DNA from 2 places in the Massilia jejuensis genome. Region 2 is predicted to be linked to the other one. Evidence: predicted binding sites of a transcription regulator. Region 2 holds the regulator's gene; the other holds the start of a gene.

Region 1 (7,211 bases), on a different contig from region 2:
TCGGCCACGGCGTCGAGCAGGCGCGTGGCCGTGGCCGGTCCAATACCTGGAATCAGTTGCAGCACGCGGAAGCCGGCCATCCGGCCGTTTGGGTTCTGGGCAAAGCGCAGCGCCGCCAGCACGTCCTTGATGTGCGAGGCTTCCAGGAATTTCAGGCCGCCAAACTTGACGAACGGGATATTCCGCCGCATCAGTTCGAGTTCCAGCGTCGCGCTATGGCTGGCGGCGCGAAACAGCACGGCTTGCGCGGTGAGCTTGATGCCCGCTTCGCGGTGTTCGAGGACGCGCTTGCAGACCCAGCGCGCCTGCTCGGCCTCGTCCGGAATCAGGACCAGTTGCGGCAGGCTGCTCGCGGCCTTGTCCGTCCACAGCGTCTTGGCGTGGCGCTCGAGTGCAGCAGCAATGACGGCGTTCGAGGCGTCCAGGATCGGCTGGGTCGAACGGTAGTTGCGGTCGAGCGTGATGGTCCGTACCGGCTGCGAGAACTGCCCGGGGAAATCGAGGATGTTGCGCACCGTCGCGCCGCGGAACGAATAGATCGACTGGGCGTCGTCGCCGACCACCATCACGCCGGCGCCGTCGGGCTTCATGCCGGTGATGATCGCCGCCTGCAGGCGGTTCGTGTCCTGGTATTCGTCGACCAGCACATGGTCGAACAGCCCACCGATTTCCGGGCCCAGTTCGGGGTCGGACGCCATCTCGGCCCAGAACAGCAGCAGGTCGTCGTAGTCGAGCACGTTCTGTTCCTGCTTGGCGTCGACGTAGGCGCCGAACAGGCGCTTGAGCTGCGGCTCCCATTCGCAGCACCAGGGGAAGCTGCCCTGCAAGACCAGGTCGAGCGGCTCGCGTGCATTGACCACGCGCGAATAGATCGACAGGCAGGTACCCTTCAGGGGGAAACGCTTGGCCGTCTGGGTGAGGCCGATCTCGTGGCGAACCAGGCCCATCAGGTCTTCGGAATCGCCCCGGTCGTGGATCGTGAACGATTCGTCCAGGCCGATCCGCCCGGAGAACTCGCGCAGCAGGCGCGCGCCGATGCCATGGAAGGTGCCGGCCCAGGGCAAGCTTGCCGCGCCTTCCGTGCGCCCGCCCATGATCCGCTGCAGCACGTTGCCGGCACGCTGGCCCATTTCGTTGGCCGCGCGCCGCGAGAAGGTCAGCAGCAGGATGCGCTGCGGATCGGCGCCTTCCAGGATCAGGCGCGCCACGCGGTGCGCCAGGGTACTGGTCTTGCCCGAACCGGCGCCGGCCACGACCAGCAGCGGCCGGCTGGCGGGCGTGCCGATGTCGTGCTCGACCGCCGCGCGCTGCTCGGGATTGAGGCTGGCGAAGGGATCGTCGACGGGAGGCACGGCAGTGGCGGCGGTGGACATGACGGAATACAAAAATGGGTGGCGAGAAGAAAACAACCCAACTGTACATTTGTCCAGTATCGCTCCGCAAGTGCATTTTGTACTGCCGGTCCCACGCTTTGTCGTAAAAACGGCATGCGAACCCGGTGTCGAGTTCACCTGGTCAGCGACGGTCACGGGCTAAGTAGCCGTAAATAAAGAACTTTTCTGGATATCCACAAACTCTGTGAATAACTTTGTGGAAAAGATGGGGCTTGACAGGCGGAAAACCCGCGCCGATGCGGCTTTCAACAACTTGCCCAAACGACAGGCAAGAGCGATTTCACGAAAAATCAATGACTTGCGAGATCATGTGCAGGGATATACAGGAGCAGCGCGAAGATGAAAAAAAGAAATTTATGTGGTTAAGTGCAGGCTTCGGCGCGTCTTAAACATGCTTCTTTGATATCGAATCGGGCTCTTGATGGGAAACTTTTACGACCCCGAACGACGGCGGTGCGGTTCGAGCAGCACCCGTTCGATGACATCGGCGCCGATGTCGCGCCGGCGCAGGTATTCGACGGCGGACATGGTGTTCGTGCTGTCCTGCACCGCAATGCCGGCATCGACGATCACACGCTGCTGCGCATCGGTACGGGCGTCGTCCAGGACGGCCTCGGCCGCTGTTCGCTCGACGGGGGAATTCTGCATCGCGACCTCGCATTGTCAGGTTGAATGATTTGCCCTAAGGAGTATTCATCAAAGCAAGACAATGTCAATGTCAACTTTCTATCGAACACACGAAATACTTGTACATACCCCTTTACGCGCTCCGCTGCGCTGCGCCGCGCAAGAGCGCGCCAGAAGGCGCCGGACCGGCCTAGAATGGCCCTGTTCCCCCACCCGACTGCGAGGCAAGCATGGCTACCACACCTGACCCCGACCTGAACCCTGGCGACGAAGCGACTCCCGGCACGGCCGGCGCCGGCGAGGACGTCTGCGAGGCTTGCGCCGGCAGCGGCAAGCTGGCCGACGGCAAACCCTGTCCGCAATGCGGGGGCAGCGGGCGCGTCATGCGTGGCATTGGCGGAGGCTGAGCCCGTCCAATTACTTAGCGTGACAGCAAGCAGGCCGGGCGCGATAATCGCGGGATGACTCCCCTTCCCGCTTCCGAACGTCCCCGTCCCGCCTCCCTGCCCGACCTGTTCCTCGCCTTCACCGTCCTGGCCTTGCAAGGATTCGGGGGCGTGCTGGCGGTCGTCCAGCGCGAACTCGTCGAGCGCAAGGGCTGGCTGACCCAGGACGAGTTCATCGAGGACTGGGCGGTCGCGCAGATCATGCCGGGGCCAAATGTCGTGAACCTGTCGATGATGATTGGTGCGCGCTATTTCGGCCTGCGCGGCGCCTTGACGGCCCTGGCCGGCATGCTGGCCGTGCCGCTGGTGCTGGTGCTGCTGCTGGCGGTCCTGCATGCGCGCTTCGCCGACAATGCGCAGGTGGCTGGCGCCTTGCGCGGCATGGCCGCGGTCTCCGCCGGCCTGATCGCGGCGGCCGGCCTCAAGCTCTCGCTCGCCCTGAAACGCAGTCCGGTACCCCTGCCCTGGTGCCTGGCCGTCTGCGCGCTCGGCTTCGTGCTGGTCGCGCTCCTGAAACTGCCGCTCTTTTATGTGCTGCCCGGCCTGGGTGGCCTGGGCTGCGTGCTGGCCTACCGGAATCTGCGATGAACGGCGCCCTCCACATCAGCCTCGACTGGCACGACTGGCTGAACCTGTTCGGCCACTATCTGCTGCTGTCGCTGATGTCGCTCGGCGGGGCGATTTCGACGACCTCCGAGATGCACCGCTTCCTGGTCGAGCAGCATGGCTGGCTGACCCAGGCCCAGTTCAACGATTCGATCGCCATCGCCCAGGCCGCGCCCGGACCGAACGTGCTGTTCGTGGCGCTGATGGGCTGGTACGTCGGCATCAACGCCGGCAGTACGACCGCCGCCCTGCTCGGCGTGCTCGTCACCATGACCGGCATCCTGCTGCCTTCGACCATCTTCACTTACCAGGTCGCGCAGTGGGGCCAGCGCAACCGCGAACTGCGTCCGGTGCGCGCTTTCAAGCAGGGCATGGCGCCGGTCGTGATCGCGCTCTTGCTGTCGACGGCCTGGATTTTGGCGACCTCGGCCGGCGGCCCGGGCGTGCACTGGCCGCTGTGGCTGCTCGCGCTGGTTAGCTGCCTGCTGATCTGGCGCACCCGGCTGCACCTGCTCTGGGTGCTGGGCGCGGGCGCCCTGCTGGGGGCGCTTGGTATCGTGTAAGCGCACAAGGTGCGACGAACTGGCATACTTCCGGTATCGATCAACCGGAGCCCTCCATGCCAACCCTCCTCAGCGAACACGCCTGCTTCGGCGGCGTCCAGCGTTTCTACCAGCACGATGCACAGGCCATCGGCCTGCCGATGCGCTTTTCGGTCTTCCTGCCGCCGGGCGCCGAGGGCAAGCGCCTGCCGGTGCTGTTCTACCTGGCCGGCCTGACCTGCACCGAAGAGACCTTCGCCATCAAGGGCGGCGCCCAGCGCGTGGCAGCCGAGGAAGGCCTGATCCTGGTGCTGCCCGATACCAGCCCGCGCGGCGCCGACGTCCCTGGCGAGACCGACAGCTGGGACTTCGGCGTGGGCGCCGGCTTCTACGTCGACGCCACCGAGGAACCCTGGTCGCGCCACTACCGGATGTACAGCTATATCTTGGAATTGCGCGAACTCGTGCTGCGCGAATTCGGCGCCGACCCGGCGCGCTGCGGCATCTTCGGGCACTCGATGGGCGGGCATGGGGCGCTGGTGCTGGCCCTGCGCAATCCGCAACTGTTCCGCTCGGTCTCGGCCTTTGCCCCGATCGCCGCCCCGTCGCGTTGCCCCTGGGGAGAAAAAGCCTTCGGCGGCTACCTCGGCGCGGACAAGGCGACCTGGCGCAACTACGACGCCACCGAACTGGTCGCTTCCGGACCGGTGCGCTTCCCGCAAGGCATCCTCATCGACCAGGGCCTTGCCGACAAGTTCCTGCCCGACCAGCTCAATCCCGACGTCTTCGAGGCCGCCTGCGAAGCGGCCGGCCAGCCGCTGAACCTGCGCCGCCACGCCGGCTACGACCACGGTTATTACTTCATCTCGAGTTTCGTCGAAGACCACCTGCGCCTGCACCGCCGCCAGCTCGGCTGAGGCGCAGCGCCTGCCATATCGACCACCGGAACCCGCTTCGGTTCCGGCCGGCTGCACCTTCCCTGCCCTCCCGCAAAGCCGCTGCAAAGCGGACTCGCCGCATCGCTTTCGCCTCTTGAAACCCCTTGAAAATGCCGCCGCGCTGCCCTATAAAAAAGATGCGGCATGACGCCGCGCAGTGGAACGACAATGAAGAAAGGAGGCTTACCATGGATCTCGTCAGAAGAGGCAGTACGCCCCTGTCGGCCTACCGGCCCAGCGTGGCCGAGGACGGGTTTGGCCGCCTCGTCGAGAGCATGTTCGAGGACTTTTTCGCACCCCTTGCCCTGGCCGGCAACCGCCGCCTCGACGAGGGTGCCAGCATCCCGCGGCTCGACATGAGCGAGAGCGACCAGGCCTATGAAATCCAGGCCGAAATGCCGGGGGTCGAGAAGCAGGACCTGAAGGTCGCGGTCGACCATCAGCGGGTCACGATCGAAGGAGAATGCCGCAAGGCAAACGAACGCCGCGAGGGCGAAAACGTGGTGTATTCTGAACGCTCGGCCCGCAAGTTCATGCGCAGTTTTACCTTGCCTACCGAGGTCGACGATGCCAGCGCGCAGGCCAGGCTGGAAAACGGGGTGCTTCACCTTACGCTGCCGAAGAAACAGGGCGGCACGGTGCGGCGGCTCGACATCCAGTAAGGCCAGCCGGGCTGGTTGAAAGACGCAGGACCGAAAGCGGCCATGCCCGGCCAGGACGGCTGGGCATGGTCCGGGAATGACCGCGATGGCCCAGATTCGCCGTTTCAAGAATCGCGCCCAGGCCGGCAAGTTGCTCGCGAAAGCGCTGGGGACAGTCGTGCACCAGCCGGACGCGATCGTGCTTGCACTGCCGCGGGGAGGCGTGCCGGTCGGGTTCGCGGTGGCGATGACGCTCGACCTGGCGTTCGACATCCTGCTGGTCCGTAAGCTGGGCCTGCCCGGACAGCCCGAGTACGCCATCGGTGCCGTCGGCAGCGGCGGCGTGCGCGTCCTGCAGCCGGGCGTGCCCGGCCTGATGGGCCTCACGCAGGAACAGGTCGACGCGATCACCGCCCGTGAATTGCAGGAAATCGAACGGCGTGCCCGTCTCTACCGGGGTGGACGCGCCGAACCGGTCCTGGCCGGCAAAGACGTGGTGCTGGTCGACGACGGCATTGCCACCGGCTCGACGATGCTGGCGGCGGTGCAGGTGGCACGCCGGCGCCAGGCGCGGCGCGTCATCGTGGCCGCACCGGTCGCCCCACCCGACACACTGGCGGCGCTGGCGCCGCTGGCGGACGAAGTCGTTTGCCTGGCCGCGCCGCCCTTTTTCCGGGCGGTCAGCCAGTGGTACGAAGCGTTCGACCAGACGAGCGACGAGGAAGTGCAGGACTTGCTGGCGATGGCCTGGCGCAGCCGGGATCTCGCCCACCCCTTACGCAGCACTTGACGCAGCACTTGACGCAACCAACAGAGAGGACGAAACATGCGACATACCACTACCACCGACAGCAGCATCGAAGCAGCAGACCTGGCCAAGATGCTGGGCGGGGCCGCCGCCGGCGCCCTGCTGATGTACCTGCTCGATCCGGACCGCGGCAGCGCACGACGCGCCACCTCGACCACGGCGATCCGCAACGCGGGTTCGCGCACCGGCAGTGCGCTCGGCAATGCCTGGCACGGCATTGGCGAGCGCATCGGCTCGGCTGCCCGCCACGCCGGCGAGGCCGCCAGCGAGATGCTGGAAGAGGCCGGCAAGACGGGCGGCAAGTATATCGACGAGGCCAGCAGCAGCGCCGGCAGGTATCTCGACGAGGCCGGCAGGATGCTGGACAAGGCAGGCACGCGTGCCGACAAGTACGCCGACGAAGCCGGTTCGCGCGCCAGCCGCGCCTATGAAGCGGCCAAGCCGAACGGCTCGGTTCGCGGCACCTATGACGAGGCACGCGGCGGCGCCTCGCGCATGGTCGATTCCGTGTCCGACAGCGCCAGCGCCGCCGCTTCGCGCCTCGGACGCTTCGCCAGCCAGGCCGCCGGCAGCGCCGGACGCGCCCTGCATATCGAAAACCGCGACGATCTGTCGGCCCTGCTGCGCAACCCGGCCGTGGTCGGCAGCGGCCTGCTCGGCCTGATCGGGCTGTTCCGCCGCTCGCCGGTCGGCGCCGCCGTCGGCCTGGCCGCCCTGGCGCTGGCGGCGCGCAGCAGCGGCGGCGGCGGCTCGGCGCTGTCGAACCTGCTCGGCAGCGGCGGCGGACGCGGCATCGAGCTGGAGAAATCGATCCGCATCGACGCTTCCCCGAGCGAGGTCTACGACATGTGGACCAACTACGAAAACTTCCCGCGCTTCATGTCGCACGTGGTCGACGTGCGCGACCTCGGCAAGCGCCGTTCGCACTGGGTCGTGCAGGGTCCCGCGGGCACCCAGTTCGAATTCGATTCCGTCCTTACCGAGCAGACCAGGAACCGGCGCCTGGCCTGGCGCAGCGAACCGGGCGCGCAGATCCCGAATTCCGGCTCGGTCGAATTCGAGCCCTACCGCGGCGGCACCCGGGTTACCGTGCGGCTGTCGTATTCGCCGCCGGCCGGCGCCCTCGGCCACGGCCTGGCGGCGCTCTTCGGGTCCGACCCGAAAGGCCAGATGGACGACGATCTGTCGCGCATGAAGCAATACGTCGAG
Region 2 (7,211 bases):
GCCTTCGTCGTGGCCAACGCCTATGGCGCGCGCCTAGCGCCCCTGTTACCGGCTATGATTCCCGGCGACACGGCGCGCCTGATCGTGGCCTTCATCGCGCTGTTCCTCGGCGTGCGCATCCTGATGGGCCTGTTGTCGCTGGCCATCGGCGCCTTGATCGAAGCGTCCGGCCTGTCGCTGGCGGACCGCGGCCTGGGCGGCCTGTTCGGGCTGGCGCGCGGGATTGTAATCGTGCTGGCCGCCGTCATATTGTGTTCCATGACCGCCATTCCCCAGCAAGCATTCTGGAAAGACGCGCTGCTGTCCCCGCTGGCCGAGGCCGGAGCGCGCACCGTCAAGCCCTTTCTCCCTGCTGCGCTGGCGCAGCACCTGACATTTTAAGCATTCGTTTTGACATCTTCGTTTTGAAATCTTCCGCAACAGCATTCAGTTTTTAGGAGCGCACCATGTGTGGCATCGTCGGCGTCGTCTCGCAAACCCCCGTCAACCAGTTGTTGTATGACGCATTGTTGCTGTTACAGCACCGCGGTCAGGACGCTGCGGGTATTGCAACCAATCACAGCAGCATGTTCTCGATGTACAAGGCCAATGGCCTGGTTCGCGACGTGTTTCGCACCCGTAACATGCGTTCCCTCCAGGGCAATACCGGGATCGGCCATTGCCGCTACCCGACCGCCGGTTCGTCCAGCGAGGAAGAGGCGCAGCCCTTCTACGTGAACGCGCCATTCGGCATCACGCTGGCGCACAACGGCAACCTGACCAATCAGGCCGAGCTGAAGGAAGCGCTGTTCCACAACGACCGCCGCCACATCAACACCGGTTCCGACTCGGAGGTGCTGCTCAATGTGCTGGCGCACGAGATCCAGGAAGCGGCCGACGGCTATTCGCTGGGCGCCGATGCCGTCTTCAAGGCGGTCGGCCAGGTGCACCGCCGCGTGCGCGGCGCCTACGCCGTCGTCGCCCAGATCGCCGGCCACGGCCTGCTGGCCTTCCGCGATCCCTACGGCATCCGTCCGCTGTGCCTGGGCATGAGCGAAGGCGAGGGCGGCATCGAATACATGGTCGCGAGCGAATCGGTCGCCCTCGAGGGCATCGGTTTCCGCTTCGTGCGCGACATCGCGCCGGGCGAAGCCATCTTCATCGATACGAACAGCGTGCTGCACGCGCGCCAGTGCGCCGAGAACCCGTCGCTCAATCCTTGCGCCTTCGAATACGTCTACCTGGCGCGTCCCGACTCGGTGATCGACGGCGCCTCGGTCTACGCCACGCGCCTGAAGATGGGCGAATACCTGGCCGACAAGATCCGCAAGGAGATCCCGGTCGACGAGATCGACGTGGTGATGCCGATTCCGGATTCGTCGCGCCCGGCGGCGATCCAGCTGGCGCTGAAACTGGGCATCGAATACCGCGAAGGTTTCATCAAGAACCGCTACATCGGCCGCACCTTCATCATGCCCGGACAGGGAATGCGCAAGAAATCGGTGCGCCAGAAACTCAACGCCATCGGTTCCGAATTCAAGGGCAAGAACGTGCTGCTGGTCGACGATTCGATCGTGCGCGGCACGACCAGCCGCGAGATCGTGCAGATGGCGCGCGAGGCCGGCGCGCGCAAGGTGTTCTTCGCCTCGGCCGCGCCACCGGTGCTGTTCCCGAACGTGTACGGCATCGACATGCCGACCCGCGACGAGCTGATCGCCTACGGGCGCACGGTCGAGGAAGTCTGCGCCGAGATCACCGCCGACCGCCTGGTCTACCAGGACATCGACGCGCTCAAGCGCTCGATCTCGGACGTGAACCCGGCGCTGACGAACTTCGAGGCGTCCTGCTTCGACGGCATCTATGTGACGGGCGACGTGACCCCGGCCTACCTCGACCAGCTGGAGTCGGCGCGCCATAATGGCGGCAAGCCCAAGCTCGAAGACGAGGTAAGGACCCAGCTGAACCTGAACCCTCCCGTCGCCGCCGAATGAGCCGCCGCGCATCATGTGCCGCGCATAATCCGCCGAACCAGCCCGCCGCCACCATGAGCGAACAAAAACACTACGGTTTCACCACCACCATCCTGCACAACGATCGCCGCAAGGCGATCGAGCAGGGCTCGCTGCACAAGCCTGTCCACACCTCGGTCGCCTTCGGCTACGACGACGCGCGCCAGCTGGCCTCGGTGTTCCAGGGCAAGGAGCCGGGCTTCCGCTACGGCCGCCAGGGCAATCCGACGGTGGCCGCGCTGGAAGACAAGATCACGAAGATGGAAGACGGCGTCGCCAGCCTGTGCTTCGGTACCGGCATGGCCGCCATCGGCGCGCTGTTCCAGGCGCTGCTGCGCGAGGGCGACCATGTCGTGTCGTCGAGTTTCCTCTTCGGGAACACCAACAGCCTGTGGCAAACGGTGGCGGGGCAGGGCGTCGACGTCGACTTCGTCGATGCCACCGATGCCGCCAACGTGGCGGCCGCCCTGCGCCCGAACACGCGCCTCGTCTTTGTCGAGACGATCGCCAATCCGCGCACCCAGGTCGCCGACCTGGCGCGCATCGGACAGCTGTGCCGCGAGCGCGGCATCCTGTACGTGGTCGACAACACGATGACCACGCCCTACCTGTTCCGTCCGAAGGCGGTCGGCGCCGGCCTGGTCGTCAATTCGCTGACCAAGTCGATCGCCGGCCACGGCATCGCCCTCGGCGGCGCGCTGACCGATACGGGCCTGTTCGACTGGAGCGCCTACCCTCACATCGCCGACAACTTCCGCAAGCAGCCGGCCGCCGCCCAGGGCATGGCCCAGTTGCGCGCCAAGGCGCTGCGCGACTTCGGTGCCTCCCTCGGGCCGGAAGCGGCGCATCACATCGCGGTCGGCGCCGAGACGCTGGCATTGCGCATGGAGCGCACCAGCGCGAATGCGCTGGCACTGGCGCGGATGCTCGAGGCCGACGAACGCGTCTGCGCGGTGCACTATCCGGGCCTGGCCTCGCATCCGCAGCACCGGTTGACCTGCGAACTGTTCCGCTCCGCCGGCTCGCTGCTGAGCTTCGAGCTGCGCGCGGACATCGACCCCTTCGATTACCTGAACCGCCTGCAACTGGCGATTCCTGCGAGTAACCTGGGCGACACGCGCACGCTGGTCATTCCGGTTGCCCATACGATTTTCTTCGAGATGGGCGCCGAGCGCCGCGCCAGCATGGGCATCGCCGAGTCGCTGATCCGGGTCTCGGTCGGCATCGAGGACAGCGACGACTTGCTGGAAGATTTCCGCGCCGCGCTGGGGGACTGACCGCCCCGGCAAGGCGGTTGAGGCAGCGGGGGCTTCGCGGTATGATGCCTATTTCCCCCGCCCCTGGCCCTTCCATGAAGCGTCTTCTTCTCGTCGCGAGCCTGCTGTCGGCGAGCGCAGCCCACGCCGATCCGCTGTCCGCCGCACATGCGCTGTTCGCGAAAAAATCCTATCCCGAAGCGCTCCAGCTATACACCAAGCTCGGCAATGCCGGCAATGTCGAGGCGCAGCAGCGCCTGGGCGAGATGTACCTGTACGGCGAAGCCGGGGCCGTCGACGAAGCCCGGGCCGAGGCCTGGTTCCGCAAGGCGGCGGCCAAGGGCAATGCGGTCGCCGTCGCCTCGCTCGAACTGATCAAGCAGCGCAGCGCGCGCCGCGCCGAGATCCTGCACTGGGTCGAGCAATACCAGGGCGAAGACCTGAAAAGCGGCAAGTTCAACTGCGCGGTGCCGCGCATTCCCACCATCTCCAAGCAAGCCGCGGACATCGAACGCGTCTCGGCCAGCGTCACCGGCTGGCAGAACTGCTACAACGACTACGTGACGAACCTGAATGCCGCCTCGCCCCTGGTCAAGCGCATTCCCGCCGACATCGCCAAGCTGATGAACCAGGCCGAAACCACGCGCGCCGCCACGCGCCTGGCCCAGGTGCAGGAAAACCTGGCCGAGGAAGCGCGGGTGAGCTCGAAACTGGTGCTGGCCGACCTGGCGGCCTGGCGCAGCGCCACCGAAGCCTACGTGAAGGAGCACAATGCCATCGTCGGGAAGGCGCCCTCGGAAGAGCGCGCGCGCGACATCGAAGCGCGCAAATCCAATTACGCGCCGCCGCGCAACTGAGCGGGCCGGGACGTAAAAAAGGCCGCGAGCGCGGCCTTTTTTACGGCTGGGGATTTGTCGGAGCAGGAGCTGTCCGGTCAAGGAATGCGCCGTTGCCGACGCGCTCGACGAGGGAGCAGCGTGGCCCGGCCTTGCATGGCTGGCCATGCATGGTCAGCAACATGCCCCTTCCTGCCAAGACAGCGTCTCAGTGCCAGCTGCGCATCAGGCCCACGGCCAAGCCTTCGAGCGCGAACTCGTCGCCCGGTTCCACGCGGATGACGGTGAAGTCCGGGTTTTCCGGCAGCAGTTCGATGAGCTCTCCGGTCTTGCGGTAGCGCTTGACGGTCACGTCTTCGCCGATGCGGGCCACCACGATCTGGCCATTCTTGGCGCTGTCGACCTTCTTGACCGCAAGAAAATCGCCATCCATGATGCCGGCGTCGCGCATCGACCAGCCGCGTACCTTCAGCAGGAAATCGGGACGGGCGCCGAACATGGCCGGGTCGACGTTGTAGGTGGCCTCGACGTGTTCCTGGGCCAGGATCGGCGAGCCCGCGGCGACGCGGCCGACCAGCGGCAGCGACATGAGCAGCGCCGCCGGGATGCTGGGCGCCGGCGCCGGCAGGGAGGCGCCGATCAGGCGGATGCCGCGCGAGGTGCCGGAGACGATCTCGATCGCGCCCTTGCGCGCCAGCGCCTGCAGGTGCTCCTCGGCTGCATTGGCCGACTTGAAGCCCAGTTCCCTGGCGATTTCGGCGCGGGTCGGCGGGAAGCCGGTATTGTCGATCGCTTCCTTGATCAGGTTGAGGATCTGTTCTTGCCTTGCGGTGAGCTTGAGCATGGGTCTGGCATGGTTGATGATTCAGACTGTATTTTTGTACAGTATTTCGGCGAATGCAAGGAAAATCCACACTTTTTATCGATTTCTGGTTAGCAAGGTGTCGCGGCCGGGCGACGCCCGACGCCCGGCCTCCATGCATTGCGCCGGCTGCCGTAGCACGCTATAATTGCCGGCTTTCCCTTCCCACACTCGTCTTGACGCCGAGGTGGGCATTTGTTTAAACGTCCTCAAGGAGTGTTGCATGCGTCATTATGAAATCGTTTTTATCGTCCACCCGGACCAAAGCGAGCAAGTCCCGGCGATGATCGAGCGTTACAAGACCACGGTGACGAGCCGCGGCGGTAACATCCATCGCGTCGAAGACTGGGGCCGTCGCCAGATGGCTTACCAGATCCAGAAGCTGCCGAAGGCACACTACATCTGCCTGAACATCGAGTGCGACAACGAGACCCTGGTCGAGCTGGAAACCGCATTCAAGTTCAATGATGCCGTGCTGCGTCACCTGACCGTGAAGATGAAGAAAGCTGAAACGACCCCATCGCCAATGATGAAGTCGGTCCAGCGCGAAGACGCAGCCAAGAGCCACCGTGCGGAAGCCCCGGCCCAGGCCGCCGCTCCTGCTCCGGCCGCCGCTGCTGCCTGATTTTTTCTTGCCAGGAATCGTGAACGGGCAGTGAACCAGCTTCAAGTCGTCGCTACCATCGCTGAACGCGACGTACTGCGCTATACCCCCGCCGGGGTGCCGGTCGTGTCGGCAATCCTGATGCACAGTTCGCAACAGGTCGAGGCAGGGGTGGACCGGCTGGTCGAGTTCGAAATTGCCGCGTTTGCCGCGGGCGAGATTTCGGGCCGCTTCGCCAGTGCCGAGCTCGGCGCCGCGCACCAGTTCACGGGATTTTTGGCCAGGAAGAGTCGCAACAGTAAAGCCCTGGTGTTTCACATCATTGATTTTAGTGCCGCCGCTTAAATTGTTAGCGGCCACCTTTTAGATACAGGAGCCTCAAATGGCATTCGGTAAAAAGTTCGACAAAAACAAAGCCAAGCTTAAAGAGAAGCGCAAACAGCAAAACCCGCTGTTCAAGCGCAAGAAGTTCTGCCGCTTCACCGCCGCGAACGTGGAACAGGTCGATTACAAAGACGTCGACACCCTGAAGGACTTCGTCCAGGAAAACGGCAAGATCATGCCGGCACGTCTGACCGGCACCAAGGCGCACTACCAGCGCCAGGTCGACACCGCGATCAAGCGCGCACGCTACCTCGCGCTGCTGCCGTACACCGACCTGCACAACGCTTGATCGCGTCGTACAGTTCAGAACATCCTGGAGAAAAATATGCAAGTTATCCTTTTGGAAAAAGTTGTTAACGTCGGCAACCTGGGCGACGTGGTCAAGGTCAAGGACGGTTACGCGCGTAACTTCCTGATCCCGCAAAAGATGGCCCGTCGTGCTACTTCGTCGGCGGTCGCCGAGTTCGAAGTCAAGCGCGCCGAGCTGGAAAAAGCAGCCGCTGAAAAACTGGGCGCCTCGCAAGCCCAGGGCGAAAAGCTGAACGGCATGACCATCACCATCGCCCAGAAAGCCGGCGTCGACGGTCGTCTGTTCGGTTCGGTCGGTAACTTCGACATCGCCGAAGCCCTGACCAAGCAAGGTTTCGCAGTCGAAAAAGCGCAGGTGCGCCTGCCGACCGGTCCGCTCAAGACCACCGGCGAACACCCGGTCGCCGTCGCGCTGCACACCGACGTCGTCGTGGAAATCACCGTTGCCGTCGTTGGCGAAGCTGCCTAAATCCTAGCGGTCGTCACGCTTGTTGCACTACAGAAAAAGCCGGGTTTGCCCGGCTTTTTTTACGGCCAGAAACTCTCCAATTGTTTCAGCCGCTCGACACGAAGGGTTATAATGCCCGCCATGAATACCCCCGCAGATCCGCAGATCGAATCGCTGCGCATTCCCCCGCATTCCATCGAAGCAGAGCAGTCCGTCATCGGCGGCCTGCTGCGCGACAATGCGGCCTGGGACCGCATCGCCGACTTCATGCACGCGGACGATTTTTACCGCTACGACCACCGCATCATCTTCGAACAGATGGTGCGCTTGATTAACGGCGGCAAGCCGGCCGACGTGATCACCGTTTACGAGGCCATGGTCTCGCTCGGCAAGGCCGAGGACGTGGGCGGCCTGCAATACCTGAACGCCATGGCGCAGAACACGCCGTCGGCCGCCAACATCCGCCGCTATGCCGAGATCGTGCGCGACCGCGGCATCCTGCGCAAACTGATTACCGTCGCCGA

What was found. Region 2 encodes LexA, which represses DNA repair genes until DNA is damaged. Its sites were predicted from a motif close to ACTGTATNNNNATACAGT; they were not measured.
Region 1: the regulator LexA is predicted to act here: its motif matches at 1,414-1,431, upstream of ACFPOU_RS12340 (ATP-dependent helicase).

What each region holds. Positions count from the first base shown of each region.
Region 1 is NZ_JBHSMS010000039.1:43,803-51,013, reverse strand. It holds gene ACFPOU_RS12340 (ATP-dependent helicase) at 1-1,373, opposite strand, end outside; gene ACFPOU_RS12335 (hypothetical protein) at 1,827-2,042, opposite strand; gene ACFPOU_RS12330 (hypothetical protein) at 2,252-2,428, shown strand; gene ACFPOU_RS12325 (chromate transporter) at 2,483-3,055, shown strand; gene ACFPOU_RS12320 (chromate transporter) at 3,052-3,636, shown strand; gene fghA (S-formylglutathione hydrolase) at 3,693-4,532, shown strand; gene ACFPOU_RS12310 (Hsp20/alpha crystallin family protein) at 4,742-5,215, shown strand; gene ACFPOU_RS12305 (phosphoribosyltransferase) at 5,301-5,984, shown strand; gene ACFPOU_RS12300 (SRPBCC family protein) at 6,021-7,211, shown strand, end outside.
Region 2 is NZ_JBHSMS010000079.1:58,843-66,053, reverse strand. It holds gene ACFPOU_RS22020 (CvpA family protein) at 1-381, shown strand, start outside; gene purF (amidophosphoribosyltransferase) at 447-1,970, shown strand; gene ACFPOU_RS22010 (cystathionine gamma-synthase family protein) at 2,024-3,265, shown strand; gene ACFPOU_RS22005 (tetratricopeptide repeat protein) at 3,340-4,101, shown strand; gene lexA (transcriptional repressor LexA) at 4,289-4,924, opposite strand; gene rpsF (30S ribosomal protein S6) at 5,166-5,567, shown strand; gene priB (primosomal replication protein N) at 5,598-5,891, shown strand; gene rpsR (30S ribosomal protein S18) at 5,929-6,219, shown strand; gene rplI (50S ribosomal protein L9) at 6,256-6,708, shown strand; gene ACFPOU_RS21975 (replicative DNA helicase) at 6,829-7,211, shown strand, end outside.